DNA from 4 places in the Terrabacter sp. NPDC080008 genome. Region 1 is predicted to be linked to each of the others. Evidence: riboswitches for the same ligand, from Rfam matches in the RefSeq annotation. Region 1 holds a riboswitch; each other region holds the start of a gene.
The links. A riboswitch is a leader RNA that binds a small molecule or an ion and turns the genes downstream of it on or off. The one in region 1 is predicted to bind cyclic di-AMP.

Region 1 (3,693 bases):
ATGTTCGTCCGCAACGTCGGCCTCGCCGGCGGCATGGCGCCGGTCCGCACCTACCTGCCCGACCTGCTCGAGCGCGTCCTCGACGGCCGCATCAACCCCGGCAAGGTCTTCGACCTGACGCTCCCGCTCGACGAGGTCGCCGAGGGCTACAAGGCCATGGACGAGCGCCGCGCCATCAAGGTGCTGCTCCGCCCCTGACCATCGCGGGGCCCAACGGCCACCAACGGGTATGCCGTGTTTGAACCGGCGCTGCCCTGCTGGCCTTCTCGCTCGGCTCCTCGGTCGACGAGCTGGTCGACCAGCTGGCCGGCCAGGTCGCCCGACCAAGCCGACGACGCGGCCGCTCCGAACGACGCGCGTGACCACGCCGTCCGAGCGACCGACCGTGCCTCCGGCGAGACCTCTGACCGGGCATCCACGCACCCGAGCGGGCGTGCGGATCGGCAGCACACGGCATACGCCCTCGGTCCACGACCCTGCGAGAGAGACGGAGCACGAGGTGACGCACGCGCGCCTGATCGACACGGTGGCGCCCTCGGAGCCGCGCGGCATCGCCCTCGTGCTCCACGGCGGTGCGGCGCGTCGCGGCGCCGCCCGCGTCAGCCCGACCCAGCTGTCGGTGCTGCGGATGGTGCCGATCGCGGCCCGGATCGCCCGCGCCGTCCGGGGTGAGGCCGCCGTGCTGCGCCTGCTCAACTCGACCCGCGGCTGGGACGCGACCCACACCCCGGTCGACGACGTGCACTGGGCGCTCGGCCAGGTCGCCGAGCGGTTCGGCCCGGAGCTGCCGGTGACGCTCGTCGGGCACTCCCTCGGCGGGCGCGCCGCGCTGATCGCCGCGCGGGAGCACCCGGTGGTCAGCGCCGTCGCCCTCAACCCCTGGGTCTATCCGGACGAGGGGCGAGCCAACCTCTCAGGACGGCAGGTTCTCATCGTCCACGGCGACGAGGACCGGGTGGCTCGTCCGCGCAACGCCGCCGCCGTGGCCCGCGACCTGGCGCGCACCGCCGACCGGGTCGGCTACGTCACCGTCACCGGCGGCAAGCACGCGATGCTGCGGCGCCATGAGGTGTTCGACGGGCTGGCCGCCGACTTCACCGCTGCGACTCTGCTCGGGCGCGAGGTGGACGGTCCCGTGGGCCGGGTCCTCGCCGGTGAGGAGTGGCTCGAGGTCTGAGCGAGGACGGGCCGCCGCGGGTGTCCGGAATGGACCACTTTCCTTTTGCAGACGCCCGTTTCGCACAATACAGTCGGTTCATCCCCTCCATGACCGGTCCGACACCGAAGTGAGGACCAGGATTGGCCCCCAGGTTTGCGTCAGTCGACGACTACATCGCGTCCTACCCCGAAGACACGCGGACGCAGCTCGCCGGGGTGAGGAAGGCGATCAAGAAGGTGGCCCCGCACGCGGCCGAGAAGATCAGCTACGGCATGGCGACCTTCACCGTCGACGGCAAGCCGCTCGTCTACTACGCCGGCTGGAAGAACCACGTCGGGCTCTACCCCGTGCCCACCGGTAGCCCGGAGTTCGAGGAGGCCATCGCCCCCTACCGCCGGGCCAAGGACACCGTCCGCTTCCCGGTCAGCCGGCCGGTGCCGCTCGAGCTGATCGGCGAGATCACCCGGCTCTGCCTCGCCCGCCGTGCCGCCGTGTCGGAGAGCTCCGACAGCTGACCCGTCGGCCACCCCAAGACGGTGGTGCTCGGTCGCCGAGCAGCCACAGGCGCTACCCCGGGCGGCCACAGCCGGACCACAGGCTTGATGTGATCTGCCTCTCACGATCTGCCCGGTCAGGGCTGATTCCGGCCGGAAATCTGGACATAGGGTGACGCAACGGACGCCATGCCGTTACCTCGGCGTGACTTTTGCTGATCGACTCCTCTACTCTTCGGGAGTCCGTCCATCAGGTCGGGCTCTCGCGTGGTGGACCGCCTAGTCCTGTCACCACCTGGCGAGAAGAACCAAACCCTTGTGACAGGAGCGGAGGAACCACACGTTTCTCCGGGCGTCCGGCGCAACGACTCCGGACGTCCTTGGGGTTAAGCCTCAGCCCCGCCGACGAAGTCTCGTCAGCTGGGTCGGAGGCCGGGCACCTTTCCGCCCGAACCCGACAGCTAACTTCGTAGGCGCGGAGAGGCACAGCCGTGATCAACGACACCACCCGTGGGCGCCACCGCGCGCCCGGACGCCACAACCCCCTGAGCGAGCTCAAGCTCCTCGCTCGCGAGTCGGCCCAGCCGGCCCTGAAGGCAGGCGCCCTCGTGGCCGCCACCGGCGGTCTCGTCGCCGGGTTCGCCAACCCGGCGAGCGCCGACACCCTGTCCGCCGCCAAGTCGGCCGGCGTCAACGCCGCCGCCCCCGAGGCGGCTCCCGCCGCGGTGGGCCCGGCCACGACCGCCGCACCCGCGCCGTCGACGGCCCTGTCCAAGATCGGCTTCGCGCCCGCCACGCAGCAGACCGCTGCCCAGCGCGTGGAGAAGACCAAGCCCGAGGTCATCGAGGACGAGCAGGTCAAGGCCGAGCGTGCCGACGCCGCTGCGAAGGCTGCGGCAGCCAAGGCCGCTGCCGACCGTCAGGCCGCCACGCAGCGCGCCTCGCGCGACCTGACCCGCCGCACCCTGACCAACAGCACCTCGTCCGTCAAGGTGAGCGCCAACGCGTCCGCGCCCAGCGCCTCGTCGGGCATGCGGGCCTCCTCCAACTGGGCCACCGCCGGCCAGTGCACGTGGGGCGCCCTCAACAAGTGGTACCAGTCCGAGGGCTACTACCCCGGTGGCTGGACCGGCAACGCGATGGCCTGGGCCTCCGGCGCACGGTCCGCGGGCTACACCGTGAGCAGCACCCCGCGTACGCGATCGATCATCGTCATGCAGCCCGGTGTCGCCGGCTCCTCGAGCGTCGGCCACGTCGGCTGGGTCACCGCCGTCAACGGCAACAAGGTGACCATCATCGAGATGAACGCCACCGCGGGTCCGTACAACTACGACACCCGCACGGTGACGCTGAGCGGCGGCATGTCGTTCATCTACGCTCCGTGAGCGCAGCAGGTTCCGCGCACTGACGCGACTGTGGGAAGGGGAGGACGCCTCGGGCGTCCTCCCCTTCTGCGTCCCCATCCACGGCCTCACAACGAGCGTTCCCTCCTTGCGTGCCAGCCGAGCGCAGCCTGCGAGGTAGCCCACAACCGGGGGCAATCGGGAATGATCGGTCGGCTCTGCTCCTTGACGCCTAGGTAGTTGAAGGCTCCACCGCCTCCCCCGGCGGTGCCCGCCTCGACAGATCCGACCGTCCCCCACACGTGAGGAGCAGGCCCGTGAGCACTGCCTTCGAGAGCATCCGCATCGGCCGCTGGGACCTCCCCCAGCGCTTCGTCATGGCACCCCTGACGCGCAACCGCGCCGGCGAGGGCCAGGCGCCGACCGAGCTCAACGCCGAGTACTACGGCCAGCGCGCGAGCGCCGGCCTCATCATCACCGAGGGCACCCAGCCGAGCGCCGTCGGCCAGGGCTACCTCGACACCCCCGGCATGCACTCCGACGAGCAGGTCGCCGGCTGGCGCCTCGTCGCCGACCGCGTGCACCAGGGCGGCGGCCACATCGTCGTCCAGCTCATGCACGCCGGCCGCATCGCCCACCCCGACAACAAGGGTGGCCTCGAGAGCGTCGCCCCCAGCGCCATCGCCGCCCCCGGCGA
Region 2 (3,693 bases), on a different contig from region 1:
TCGAAGGCGCGCAGGCGCACCGTCACGTCGTGCGGACGCTCGAAGGCCGCGATGGCGGCCTGCAGACGGCGTTTGGCCACCCACGAGTAGGGGCAGACCAGGTCGCTCCAGAGGTCGAGCTCGATGTGGGTCGTGGACTCTGCGGCAGGCTGGACGGTCATCACGTCAGTCAACCACGGGCCACGGGACGAGCCGGGGAACGCGCTGTGCCCCCACCGCGATGCGGTGGGGGCACAGGGCGTGTGTGCGAGAGGCGGCGCTCAGAAGCGGCCGTAGCCGGACGGCGTGGTCCAGATCGAGTGGTTGCCGGTCGTGGTGCCGGGACGCTGCGCGTCGATCATGCGGCCGGGGCTGACGTAGATGCCGACGTGGTAGGCCGGCGAGCCGAAGAAGACCAGGTCACCGGGGCTCGGGCTGCTGACCCGGGTCGCCGCCGCCTGCTGCGCGGACGCCGTGCGCGGGATCGAGATGCCCGCCTGGCGGTAGACGTAGGAGGTGAAGCCCGAGCAGTCGAAGCCGGACGGGGTGGTGCCGCCGTAGACGTACGGGATGCCGAACAGCGACTGGGCGATGCCGACGATGCCGGAGGCGCTGGGGGCGGGAGCCGGAGCGGAGTCCGCAGCCGGGGCGGGGTTCAGGGCAACCCGCTCGGCGGAGCGCGACACCCGCTGCGAGGCGGCCTGGCGGTCCGCGGCGGCCTTGGTCGCAGCCTCCTCGGCGGCCTTCTGCTCGGCGCGCTGGGTCTTCACCGCGATGTCCTCGATGACGACCGGCGCGGCCTTGGCCTGCTTGAGCGCGGGCTTGGCGAAGCCGATGGCCGACAGGGCGTTGCCTGCCGTGAGGGTGCCGGCCGCGGGACCGACGGCGGCCGGGGCCGCCACGACGCTGCTCGATCCGTCGGCGGCGTTCGCCGTGCCGGCGAACGAGGCGACGAGTCCACCGGAGGCGGCCACGATGGCGGCACCCTTGACGGCGGGCTGGGCAGACTCCTTGGCGATCGTCTTCAGCTCCGCGAGCGCGCTGAAGCGACCGGGGGCGCGGTGGCGCCCGGGAACGTTCTGAGCCACGTTTGACCTCTCGACGCCGGCGAGGTGAGCTGTCGGGTTCGGGCTGGAGGTACTAGCCCGGCCTTCGCTCGGACCGATATCGGTCCACGGAGGGCTTCACCCCGAGGACGTCTCACGACGTCCGCAGAAAGTGGTTCCCCCGCTCCTGCCATGCGGTTCGTGCCGAGCCTCGGGTCGATGGCAGGACTAGGCGGTCCGACCCGGGGCACCTGCTCGACGGGGAGAGCAAGTGGGGCCAACCGTACCCAAGCACCCCATCGGTTGTCACGTTCAGGACACGGGAAGTCAAAGACTTTTCCGGGATCGCGTAAACGAGGTCAGGCGGCCTGGCAGAAGACGTGGACCGCGACGTCGTCGGGCAGCGACACCCCGGCGGACGGCTCGCCGCCCTCCCGGACTGCCAGGACGCGGCCTCCCTCGCGCACCACCTCGACCCGCGCGCCGGGCACGACACCGGCGCTGGTCAGCAGCGCGAGCGCCTCGGGATCGACCTGCACCGGCTCGCCGATGCGCCGGATCGTCACGACGGACGGGTCGTCGCCCACGACGGCAGCCAAGGTGCGCAGCCCGGCGAGGAAGTCCTGCTCCTGCTCCACGCCGAGCTCGGCCAGACCCGGGATCGGGTTGCCGTACGGCGACTCGAGGCCCTCCCCGATGAGGCCGAGGATCTTGCGCTCGACCTTCTCGGACATGACGTGCTCCCACCGGCAGGCCTCGTCGTGGGCGTACTCCCACTCGAGGCCGATGACGTCGACGAGGAGGCGCTCGGCGAGGCGGTGCTTGCGCATGACGCGGGTGGCCAGCAGGCGGCCGCGCTCGGACAGCTCCAGGTGACGGTCGCCCGTGACGGCGACGAGGCCGTCGCGCTCCATGCGCGCCACCGTCTGCGACACCGTGGGGCCCGAGTGGCCGAGACGCTCGGCGATGCGGGCGCGGAGGGGCACGATGCCCTCCTCCTCCAGCTCGAAGATGGTGCGGAGGTACATCTCGGTGGTGTCGATCAGGTCGGTCACGGTCATACCCTCTCAGAGTCGGGCAGCGGTCAGAGCCCGCCCGGCGCCGGTGCCCGGGTGGGGTCGTGTCGCGGCACCCAGATGCGCAGCCAGCCGGCCCCGACGAGGGCGCCCGCGCCGAGGACGACCGCGGACGCGCCGAGCGAGAGCACGGCGCTCAGCCCGGACAACGCCAACGGGCCCGCTGCCCTTCCCACGTCGGCGCACAGGCGCCAGCCGCCGAGGAACTGCGCCCGGCCGTCAGCCGGTGACGCGTCGGCGCCCAGGGTCATGATCAGTCCCGCGCCCAGGCCGTTGCCCAGCCCGAGCACCGACGCAGCCGCGGTGACGGCGACGAGGCTCGTGGCGAATGGCAGCACGGCCATCCCCAGCCCCAGCACGACCATGCTCGGCACCGCCGCCGCGACCCGGCCGTAGCGGTCCATCAACCACCCCGAGGGGTAGAAGAGCGCCATGTCGATGGCGCCGGCCACGCCGAAGACGAGCGAGGTCTGCGCGGGCGAGAAGCCCACCGACTCGGCCCAGAGCGGGATGAGCGCCTCCCGGATCGCACGGGCCCCGGCCACGCACATCGCGCCGGTGCCGAGCGTGAGCAGCACGTGGCGGTGCTGCAGCAGCACGGACGCCACGCTGCGCGGGACGCCGCGCCCGACGACCCGGTGCGCCTGCGCGGTGATGTCGGGGGCGAGGAGGACGAGGACGAAGGCGGCCGTGCTCGCGACCCCGCCGACGGCGTACGCCGACTCCGTCCCCCAGCGCACGATGACGAGCGAGCCGATGAACGGACCGACGAAGGAGCCGATGCGGTTGACCCCGCCGAGCGTCGACAGCGCCCGCGCGCGCATCGCGACCGGGACGGCCTCGGTCAGGTAGGCCTGCCGCGCGAGCCCGAAGAGGGAGCCGGCCAGCCCGACGACGAGCACGCCGGCGAAGAGCACGACAAGCCCGCCGGCCAGGGCGGCGAGCACCATCCCGACGGCCTCGACGACGGCCGCGATGAGCAGCGCCCGGCGCTCCCCGATGCGCGCGGCGAGCGCGCCCGAGGGCAGGTCGCCGAGGAGCTGACCCACGCCCAGCATGGCCACGAGCAGGGCGGCCGTCCCGACCGAGGCGCCCAGCTCGCGCGCCGACACGGCGACGATGGGCGTGACCGCGCCCGCACCCATCGAGCCGAGCAATGTCGGGCCGTACGCGGACAGCGCGATCGCGCGCAGGCTGCCGGCCCCCTGTCGCGGGCTCTCCGACTGAGTCTCGGTCACGCCACAGGACCCTAACGATCGGGTTACTCGGGTGGCCGCACCGCCGGGCCGTCGACAGCATGGGCGGGTGACTGGCGGCGAGGTGACGACCGAGACGGGGCCGGTGCTGCGATCGCGCACCGTGACCCTGCTGGTGCTCGCCGCCGCCGTGGCAGCCCTGCTGCTGGCGTCCGCGGCACCGATGGCCACGGCGGTCGTGGGCCTCATCCTCTTCGGGCTGCTCGGCGTCGTCCTCGAGCTCCGCTATCTCGTCGGCCGCTTCTCGGGGCTGTTGACCCGGCCGTTCCTCCACCTGCTCGCCGTGCTCGTCACCGGGGTGGCCGGCTGCAGGCTGATCGCCGGCGTGGCGCCTGG
Region 3 (3,693 bases), on a different contig from region 1:
CCCGGCGCGGCGCCTAGGAACCGTCGCGCACGCGGCGGGCGAAGGCGGACGAGCGCAGCTGCAGCTCCTCGACCCGACGGGCCACGAGCGCCACCGGGTCGAGGCCGCCCTCCATGCTGTTCGGCAGCCGCCGCACGTGCGTCGAGCAGCTGAAGTCGGTGTGCACCAGGGTGCCGAGGCTGTTGCCCTCGCGGCCGGCGGCGCCGGCGCGCCTGGCCGTGAAGAGCTTGACGTCACTCGTGGCGATGACGTCCTCGCACCAGGCACACATCGCGCTGGACTTCCGCGTCCGCTCGGAGGCCCGCAGCAGGAAGCCGACGGGCTCGTCGTCGACGGGCACCACGGCATACGCGCGTTGCGGGTTGCTCCGGTCGGTCCAGCCGAGGTAGTCCAGCGACTCCCAGCGGTCACCGAGCCGCTCGAGGTCGGGCAGAGGTGCCTGCTTCGCCTCGCGACGGCTCGCGTTGATGAAGGACGCGCGGATCTCTTGCTCTGTCAGGGGTTTCACGGTCGTGCTCCTCGTCGGTTCGCGGGCATGACCGGATGGCCGGTCAGCCGGGAGTGGGGTGGGGGAGGGCGCGAGCCGCTCTGCCGGCCATGGTGGCCACCACCCTCTCCGGCCCTCGACGTAACAGTCGGTCCGGGCCTGCACACTGACGAGTCACCGCGCGCCACGCGCGGCCGGGTCCATCGTGCGCCCCTATTGGCGCCCCGGTCCACCCCTTTCGCCCGGTCCGTCGGAGGGCGCGTATGCCGTCCGCCACCTCTTGGGCGTCGGGACGCCCGGCGACGTGCCCGGGTTGGGCACCGTTTGTCCCGGCAACAGTTGCCGATATCCAGCGATGACCTATGGTTCACGGCCCCGCTCTGCCACCGTCGTGAGTGCTCATCGACCGGGGTCTTCCCCGGTCGGCCCGCGGCACGCCGAGTCCTGTCCGCCGTCGGGGCAGTCAAAGCATCACGTGGACAGGATCGGGAGACCCACTTCTGGGCCGGCAAGGACCGGTCCTCGGGGTGAAGCCGCCATGCGCGGCCGGGCTACCTCCGCCCGAACCCGACAGCTCATCTCGAAGGCGTGGGAAGGAACCCGACCATGCCCGCTACTACCCCTGCACGCCCTCCACGCAGTCTCCGACAACTTCGCTCGCTCGCCCTGACACCGCTGCTCGCCGCCGCCCTGCTCCTCGGACTGGGCGGCGCTCCTGTGTCCGGCACCGCTGCCTCCACTGGCTCGACCGGCTCCCCACCGGGATCGACGTCCGTGTCGGCGGTCACGGTCCACGCCACGCCGGCCTACGCGGTGCCGTTGCGCACCCAGGGCCTGCGCCTCACGGCCGCCCAAGTCGGCAAGTGGTACCGCTGGGGGGGCGCCGGCCCGACGTACTTCGACTGCTCCGGCCTCGTCTACTACGTCTTCCACACCCGGCTGCACCAATACCTGCCGCGCACGGCGAACGCTCAGCGCCTCGCGACGATCCGGATCGCCAAGGCGAACATCCTCCCCGGTGACCTCATCTTCTTCATGTCGGGCGGCCGGGCCTACCACGTCGGCGTCTACGCCGGTTCCGGCAAGGTGTGGCATGCGCCCCGTCCGGGCCAGCGCGTCCAGCTCTCGAGGCTCTGGACCACCGCCTGGGTCGCCGGCCGGGTCCGCTGACTCAACGACCAGCGCGTCCGGTGTCTGGACCCCACCCGCCAGGCACCGGGCGCGTGAAACCCCGCCGTTCGGACGTACGGCCGCTCAGGTCAGCGGCGCTCGCAGGTCCCAGCCGTCGAGGATGGCCTGAACCGCCCGGCCTGCGGACTCGTTGACGACGACAGGGGCGGCGAGGTTGACGGACGTGCCCGAGTCGCCGGGGGTGGCCACGACGAGGATGCGGGCGCGGTCGTCGGGCTCGAGGCCGACCTGCGTGCTGGCCGCCGTGACCTCGGGGACGTAGTCGGGCAGGTAGAGGGCGGCCTCGAGCAGGAAGAGGCGCACGTCCGGGGCGTCCTGCGGCTGCAGGCTGTAGACGCCGTCGGCCCCCTCCACCGGGTCCAGCTCGTAGACGGTGTGCGGGTCCAGGCCCGGCATCGGCTGCTCGAACAGCAGGGTGCTCATCGCAGGAACTCCGTCAGGCTCGGCTGGAGGACCTTCGCGGTGACGGCGAGGGCCGCCTGGTAGGCGGTCTGCTGCAGCTGCAGGTCGAGCACCGCCTGACCGAGGTCGACGTCCTCGATGGCCGTGCGCCGGGAGGTGAGCGATGTCGTGGCCTCGGTCGTGGCCTGGCTCGCGCGGTCGAGCAGCGCCGACCGGGTGCCCACCTCCGAGCGGGCGCTGACGACCGTGCTCATCGCGGCGTCGAGGGCCCCGAGCCGGGACGTCGGGTCGGTGCCGGCCCGCAGGTCGGCAGCGATCCCGTCGAGGACCGAGAACGCGGACGTCGCGCCGGTGCCGAAGACCGCGCGGCCGTCGGCGTCCACGGGGACGCTCTGGTCGGCGGAGATGCGGCGCGTCACGCTGCCGGGCGAACCGTTGAAGGTCGGTGGAGTCCCGTCGGTGAAGGCGGCCTCGGCGTCGGAGGTGCCGGCGAAGACGTTGCGCCCGAGGTAGCGGGTGTTGGCCGAGGCGAGCAGGTCGGCGCGCAGACCGTCGACGACCGAGGCGAGGGCGTCGCGGGCGTCCTGCGTCAGTGAGCCGTTGCCGCCCTGGATGACCGCGTCGCGGACCTGGCGCAGGACGCCGGTGGCGCCGTCGAGCGCCGAGTCGATGGTGCGCAGCCAGCCGGTGCCGTCGGCGATGTTGCGCTGGAACTGGCCCCGGGCGGCGAGCTCGGCGCGGACGCGCAGCGCCTCGCCGGTGCCGACGGGGTCGTCGGACGGGCGCGAGATGCGGGCGCCGGAGGTGGCGGTCTGCTGGGCGGCGGACAGCCGCGACTGCCGCTCGCCCAGCGCGCGCTGCGCGGCGAGGGACATCGACTGGTCGGTCACACGGATCATGGTCAGCGTCCTACGCTTCCGGTGCGGTTGATGAGGGTGTCGAGGGCTTCGTCGATGGCGCTGAGCACGCGGGCGGCCGCCTGGTAGGCGTGCTGGGCCGCCATGAGCCCCACGCTCTCCTCGTCGAGGCTCACCGATGCGCCCGAGACCTGGGCCTGCTTGGCGTTGCCGGCGGCGGTGTCGGCGATGGTGGCCTGCTGCGTCGCCGCGCGGGAGGCGCTGCCCGTGGCCGTCACGAATGCAGCCCACTGCGCGTCGGGCGATGCGCTCCCGCGGGAGAGCTGGGCGATGGCATCCGCGGTGGAGGAGTCGAGGGCACCTGACCCGACCGCTCCGGTCGCGATGCCGTCGGCGCTCGTGGGCACGACCGAGAGCCCACGGGCCGGCGGCTGCGTGGGGTCGAGGCGGAAGAAGTCGAGGCCGGTGGCGCCGGTCGGGGTCTGACCGCCGCGGTGGACGGCGTTGACGGACGAGGCGATCGACCGGGCGAGCGCGTCGTAGGAGGCCGCGGCCTCGGCGATGGCGCCGCCCGTGCCGTCCGCCTGCGCGGGCGCGAGGACCGAGAGGGCTCCGGCGATGGTGCCGCCCTCGAGCCCGACCTCGTGGCCGGGCTGGTCGGCCCACTCCAGCCGCGGCGGCGACGCGGCGGCGCCGTCCAGCGCACTCGCCCCCACCACGGCGACCGAACGGGCACTGTCGCCCCGGACGAGGGCG
Region 4 (3,693 bases), 720 kb from region 1:
GTGAGCGAGCGCGACGTCGTGCTGCACCTCCATTCGACGGGCACCGGCGTGCTCGACGGCCCGGTCTCGCAGATCATGACGAGCGACGTCACGACCGGCTCTGCGGACGACGACGTCGCAGACCTCGCCGGGACGATGACCGAGGAGCGGGTGCGCCACGTGCCCATCGTCGATCCGGCCGGACGGCTGACGGCGATCGTCTCGATCGGCGACATCGTCAAGCACCGGCTGGCCGAGCTGCAGTCCGAGCGCGACCAGCTGCGCGACTACATCAGCCACTGACCGGCCGGAAGCCGGACACTTCGGGGCGCGCCTCGGGAGTGTCCCGGCGACCGCGCCGCAGTCGCATACCGTAGGGGCATGACTGCGTACGACCGGACCGCGCGGGTGCCGAGCCCCCGGCCCGGCACGCGCACCGGGGCGCTGCCCACCGCGGCCGCCCCGACCCGGCCCGCGTCGGCGCAGCGCATCGGCCCCTACCGCCTCATCGAGGAGATCGGCGAGGGCGGGATGGGCGTGGTGCACCTCGCCCTCGACCCGCGCGGCCGTGCCGTGGCGATCAAGGTGCTGCGCTCGCACGTGGCGCACGACGCCGACGCGCGCCAGCGGCTTTCCCGCGAGGTCGACACGCTCTCGCGCATCCGCGACGCCCGCGTCGCGAGCGTCATCGACGCCGACGTCATGGCGCCGCGGCCCTACCTCGTGACCCGCTACGTGCCCGGTCCTGCCCTCGACGAGGTCGTCGAGGACCACGGCCCCCTGCCACCGGCCGACCTGCTGCGGCTCGCGCGCGGCATCGCCGAGGCGATCCGGTCGATCCACGCCTGCGGCGTCGTGCACCGCGACATCAAGCCCGGCAACGTCCTGCTCGAGGACGGCGACCCCGTCCTCATCGACTTCGGCATCGCCCACCTGCAGGACGACGTGCGCCACACCGTCGGCGGTCTCGTCATGGGCACGCCCGGCTACCTCTCACCCGAGCTCGTGGAGGGCGCGGCCATCACCGACGCCACCGACTGGTGGGGCTGGGCCGCGACGATCACGTATGCCGCGTCGGGTCGTCCGCCGTTCGGGCGCGGGCGCATGGATGCCGTGCTCGCCCGCGTCCGGGCCGGCGAGGTGGACCTCGACGGGGTCGACCCCCGCCTCGTGCCGCTGCTGCGCGCCTCGCTGTCGCCCGACCCGCGCCAGCGCCCCCACGCGGACGAGGTCATCGCCGCCCTCGAGGCGTATGCCGCGGGCCAGGCGGCCATCGTGCCGACGCCCCGGGGTGGACTGTGGGACGACGGGCGGTCCGCCACGCCGGGTGACACACAGGTGGTCGAGGGCGCCGGCACGGCCGTCATGCCCTGGGTGCACACCGCCGTCCAGCCGGCGCTCGACCCGGTCGCCGCGCAGCTCCCGCCCGCGCCGTCTCGGTGGGCGCCCCCGACGACCCGGCCGCGGGTGCCCGCTCCGGTGCCGCCGCCGTCCCACGAGCGCGGCTGGGACGACGACGCCGGCCCCAACGGTCCGTGGGACGACGAGGACGGCTGGGAGGACCAGGAGCCCGTCCAGCGCGAGGGGGACCCGCGCATCGGGCTGCCCACTCGCACCGGGCTGCTCGCTGCCGTGGCGGTCGCCTGGGTGGGCACGCTGATGGCGTGGCCCGGGGTGGCGCTCGTCTCGATCGCCATGCTGTCTGCCCTGGCCCGTGCCACCGACCGGTCGGTGACCGCCCTGGTGCTGCGGCGCTACGACTTCGGCCGGCGCCGCAGCGACGTGCCGTTCGCCGTGGTCTCGAGCCCCTGGCACCTCGTCGTCGGTGCGGTCGCGACGGTCGTGGGACTGCTGCTGCCGGTCGCCGTGGCGCTCGCCGGCGTCTTCGCAACAGCGCTGATGCTCGCGGGAGCCCAGGGTGGTGACCTCGGGCCCGGCTCTCCCGCAACGCTGGCCGTCGGTGGCGCCATCGGCCTGCTGATGCTCTGGTGGGGCCCCGGTGGGGCGTCGCTGCGGCGAGGGTCTCGCTCGATGGCGCGGACGATCGTGCCGAGCGGCGTCGCGGGACAGGTCGTCTCGGGTGTGCTCGTGGTCTTCGGCGCGGTGGCGGCGCTGACGGCGCTGCGGCACGGCATGAGCTTCACCTGGACCCCCTTCAGCGCCAGCCCGTTCGGGCGCTGACCGGTCGGACAGGCACGGCCTGCACGGGAGCCCGAGCGGGCTGAGTGGGCCCTTCGATGGCGCGCTCCACGCGTACGCCCCCTGTGTGTCGCTCGTGAGCGGGCCGTGGGCCTCGTGTGGGCGTACCGCATCACCCCAGACCGGTGGGCGACGAAAAGATCACGAAATTGTCTCGACTCGGCTTGTGTGGCGTTGAAACCTCACGTACCGTCAGTGCTCGGCGGCACCCGGCTCTTGGGCCGGAAGGGGGGGATCGACTCGTCGTCCCGTTCCGCTTCGTCGCGTCCGGCTTGGGCCGGCCGCTCCCCACAACTTCACATGGACACCCAAAAATCCGTTCCCTGAGCGCGCCGAGCCTCGCCAGCCAGGGATGTAGCCCACACCCGTGGGCCGGGCGAGGACGGGGGACCCAGTGCGGTCAGAGCACACTCACGCGAAGAAGCGCGAGGTGGCATCTGGCCTGGGGGTGAAGTCGCTTCTGCGACAGGGCACCTGACGCCCCAACCCGACAGCTAACCCCGCAGGCGCACGTCAGGAAGGAAACACCCAACCATGCAGTACCTGTCCAAGCATGCTGCGGCGAAGAAGATCTCTGTGAAGCAGCGCCTTGCGGGCGTCGGCATCGCCGGAGCGGCCACCATCGTCGGGGGCCTCGCCACCGCAGGTTCGGCCAAGGCGTCCTCGGTCTGGGACGCGGTCGCCGCGTGCGAGTCCGGCGGCAACTGGCACATCAACACCGGCAACGGCTTCTACGGCGGCCTGCAGTTCACCAAGAGCACGTGGCTCGGCTACGGCGGCGGCGCCTACGCCTCGCGCGCCGACTTCGCCTCGCGTGACGCGCAGATCGCCGTGGCGCAGCGCGTGCTCGCCGGCCAGGGCCCCGGCGCCTGGCCCGTCTGCTCGGTGCGTGCCGGCCTCAGCCGCTCCAACGGCGGTGCGACCTCGAGCAACATCAGCGTCTCCCGCTCCACGCAGCGTGCGCCGCTGACCACCAAGAAGTCGACCGTCCAGAAGTCGACCGTCAAGAAGTCCGTCAGCAAGAAGAAGACGTACGCCGCCGCCCCGACGGTCACGAACACGGCCAGGAACACCGCCACGGGCCGGCAGATCACCGTCCGCAGCGGCGACACCCTCGGCCAGCTGGCCGAGCGCTACCACGTGCGCGGTGGCTGGAAGACGCTGTGGAAGGCGAACGGGGCCCGGGTCACCAACCCGAACCTCATCTTCGTCGGCCAGGTGCTCCGCCTTCCCTGACCTGCTGGTAGAACTGAGCCGGACGGCCCCGCGCGACCAACCCCTGGGTTGCGCGGGGCCGTTCTTCTGTCCCCGGCCGGCCCGCGCCCGCCGGCGGCCGTCGTTTGGGCGTATGCCGCGGGGCTCCGTTACGCTTTCGCCCGTCCGCAGGCTCGTGCCGCGGGCGTGCTGGCGTGGCGCAATCGGTAGCGCACCTGTCTTGTAAACAGGGGGTTAGGGGTTCGAGTCCCCTCGCCAGCTCTCTGACCAGCACAAACATGCAGGAAGGTCTCCTGCTCG

Region 2: linked by a shared signal. The riboswitch ahead of AB0316_RS14585 (C40 family peptidase) and the one ahead of AB0316_RS02370 (CHAP domain-containing protein) in region 1 are both predicted to bind cyclic di-AMP.
Region 3: linked by a shared signal. The riboswitch ahead of AB0316_RS19395 (C40 family peptidase) and the one ahead of AB0316_RS02370 (CHAP domain-containing protein) in region 1 are both predicted to bind cyclic di-AMP.
Region 4: linked by a shared signal. The riboswitch ahead of AB0316_RS05760 (transglycosylase family protein) and the one ahead of AB0316_RS02370 (CHAP domain-containing protein) in region 1 are both predicted to bind cyclic di-AMP.

What each region holds. Positions count from the first base shown of each region.
Region 1 covers NZ_JBFBLC010000001.1:502,252-505,944, reverse strand. Annotated here, with positions in the region: gene AB0316_RS02385 (zinc-dependent alcohol dehydrogenase family protein) at 1-198, shown strand, start outside; gene AB0316_RS02380 (alpha/beta hydrolase) at 500-1,177, shown strand; gene AB0316_RS02375 (DUF1801 domain-containing protein) at 1,300-1,674, shown strand; cyclic di-AMP (ydaO/yuaA leader) riboswitch at 1,950-2,141, shown strand; gene AB0316_RS02370 (CHAP domain-containing protein) at 2,145-3,038, shown strand; gene AB0316_RS02365 (alkene reductase) at 3,314-3,693, shown strand, end outside.
Region 2 covers NZ_JBFBLC010000004.1:446,275-449,967, reverse strand. Annotated here, with positions in the region: gene AB0316_RS14590 (DsbA family oxidoreductase) at 1-161, opposite strand, end outside; gene AB0316_RS14585 (C40 family peptidase) at 261-1,067, opposite strand; cyclic di-AMP (ydaO/yuaA leader) riboswitch at 1,070-1,235, opposite strand; gene AB0316_RS14580 (iron dependent repressor, metal binding and dimerization domain protein) at 1,385-2,080, opposite strand; gene AB0316_RS14575 (MFS transporter) at 2,110-3,339, opposite strand; gene AB0316_RS14570 (hypothetical protein) at 3,407-3,693, shown strand, end outside.
Region 3 covers NZ_JBFBLC010000008.1:80,707-84,399, reverse strand. Annotated here, with positions in the region: gene AB0316_RS19400 (FBP domain-containing protein) at 14-508, opposite strand; cyclic di-AMP (ydaO/yuaA leader) riboswitch at 913-1,088, shown strand; gene AB0316_RS19395 (C40 family peptidase) at 1,262-1,657, shown strand; gene AB0316_RS19390 (flagellar assembly protein FliW) at 1,742-2,101, opposite strand; gene flgL (flagellar hook-associated protein FlgL) at 2,098-2,979, opposite strand; gene flgK (flagellar hook-associated protein FlgK) at 2,982-3,693, opposite strand, start outside.
Region 4 covers NZ_JBFBLC010000001.1:1,218,399-1,222,091, forward strand. Annotated here, with positions in the region: gene AB0316_RS05750 (CBS domain-containing protein) at 1-282, shown strand, start outside; gene AB0316_RS05755 (serine/threonine-protein kinase) at 361-2,160, shown strand; cyclic di-AMP (ydaO/yuaA leader) riboswitch at 2,499-2,704, shown strand; gene AB0316_RS05760 (transglycosylase family protein) at 2,713-3,414, shown strand; tRNA gene AB0316_RS05765 (tRNA-Thr) at 3,582-3,654, shown strand.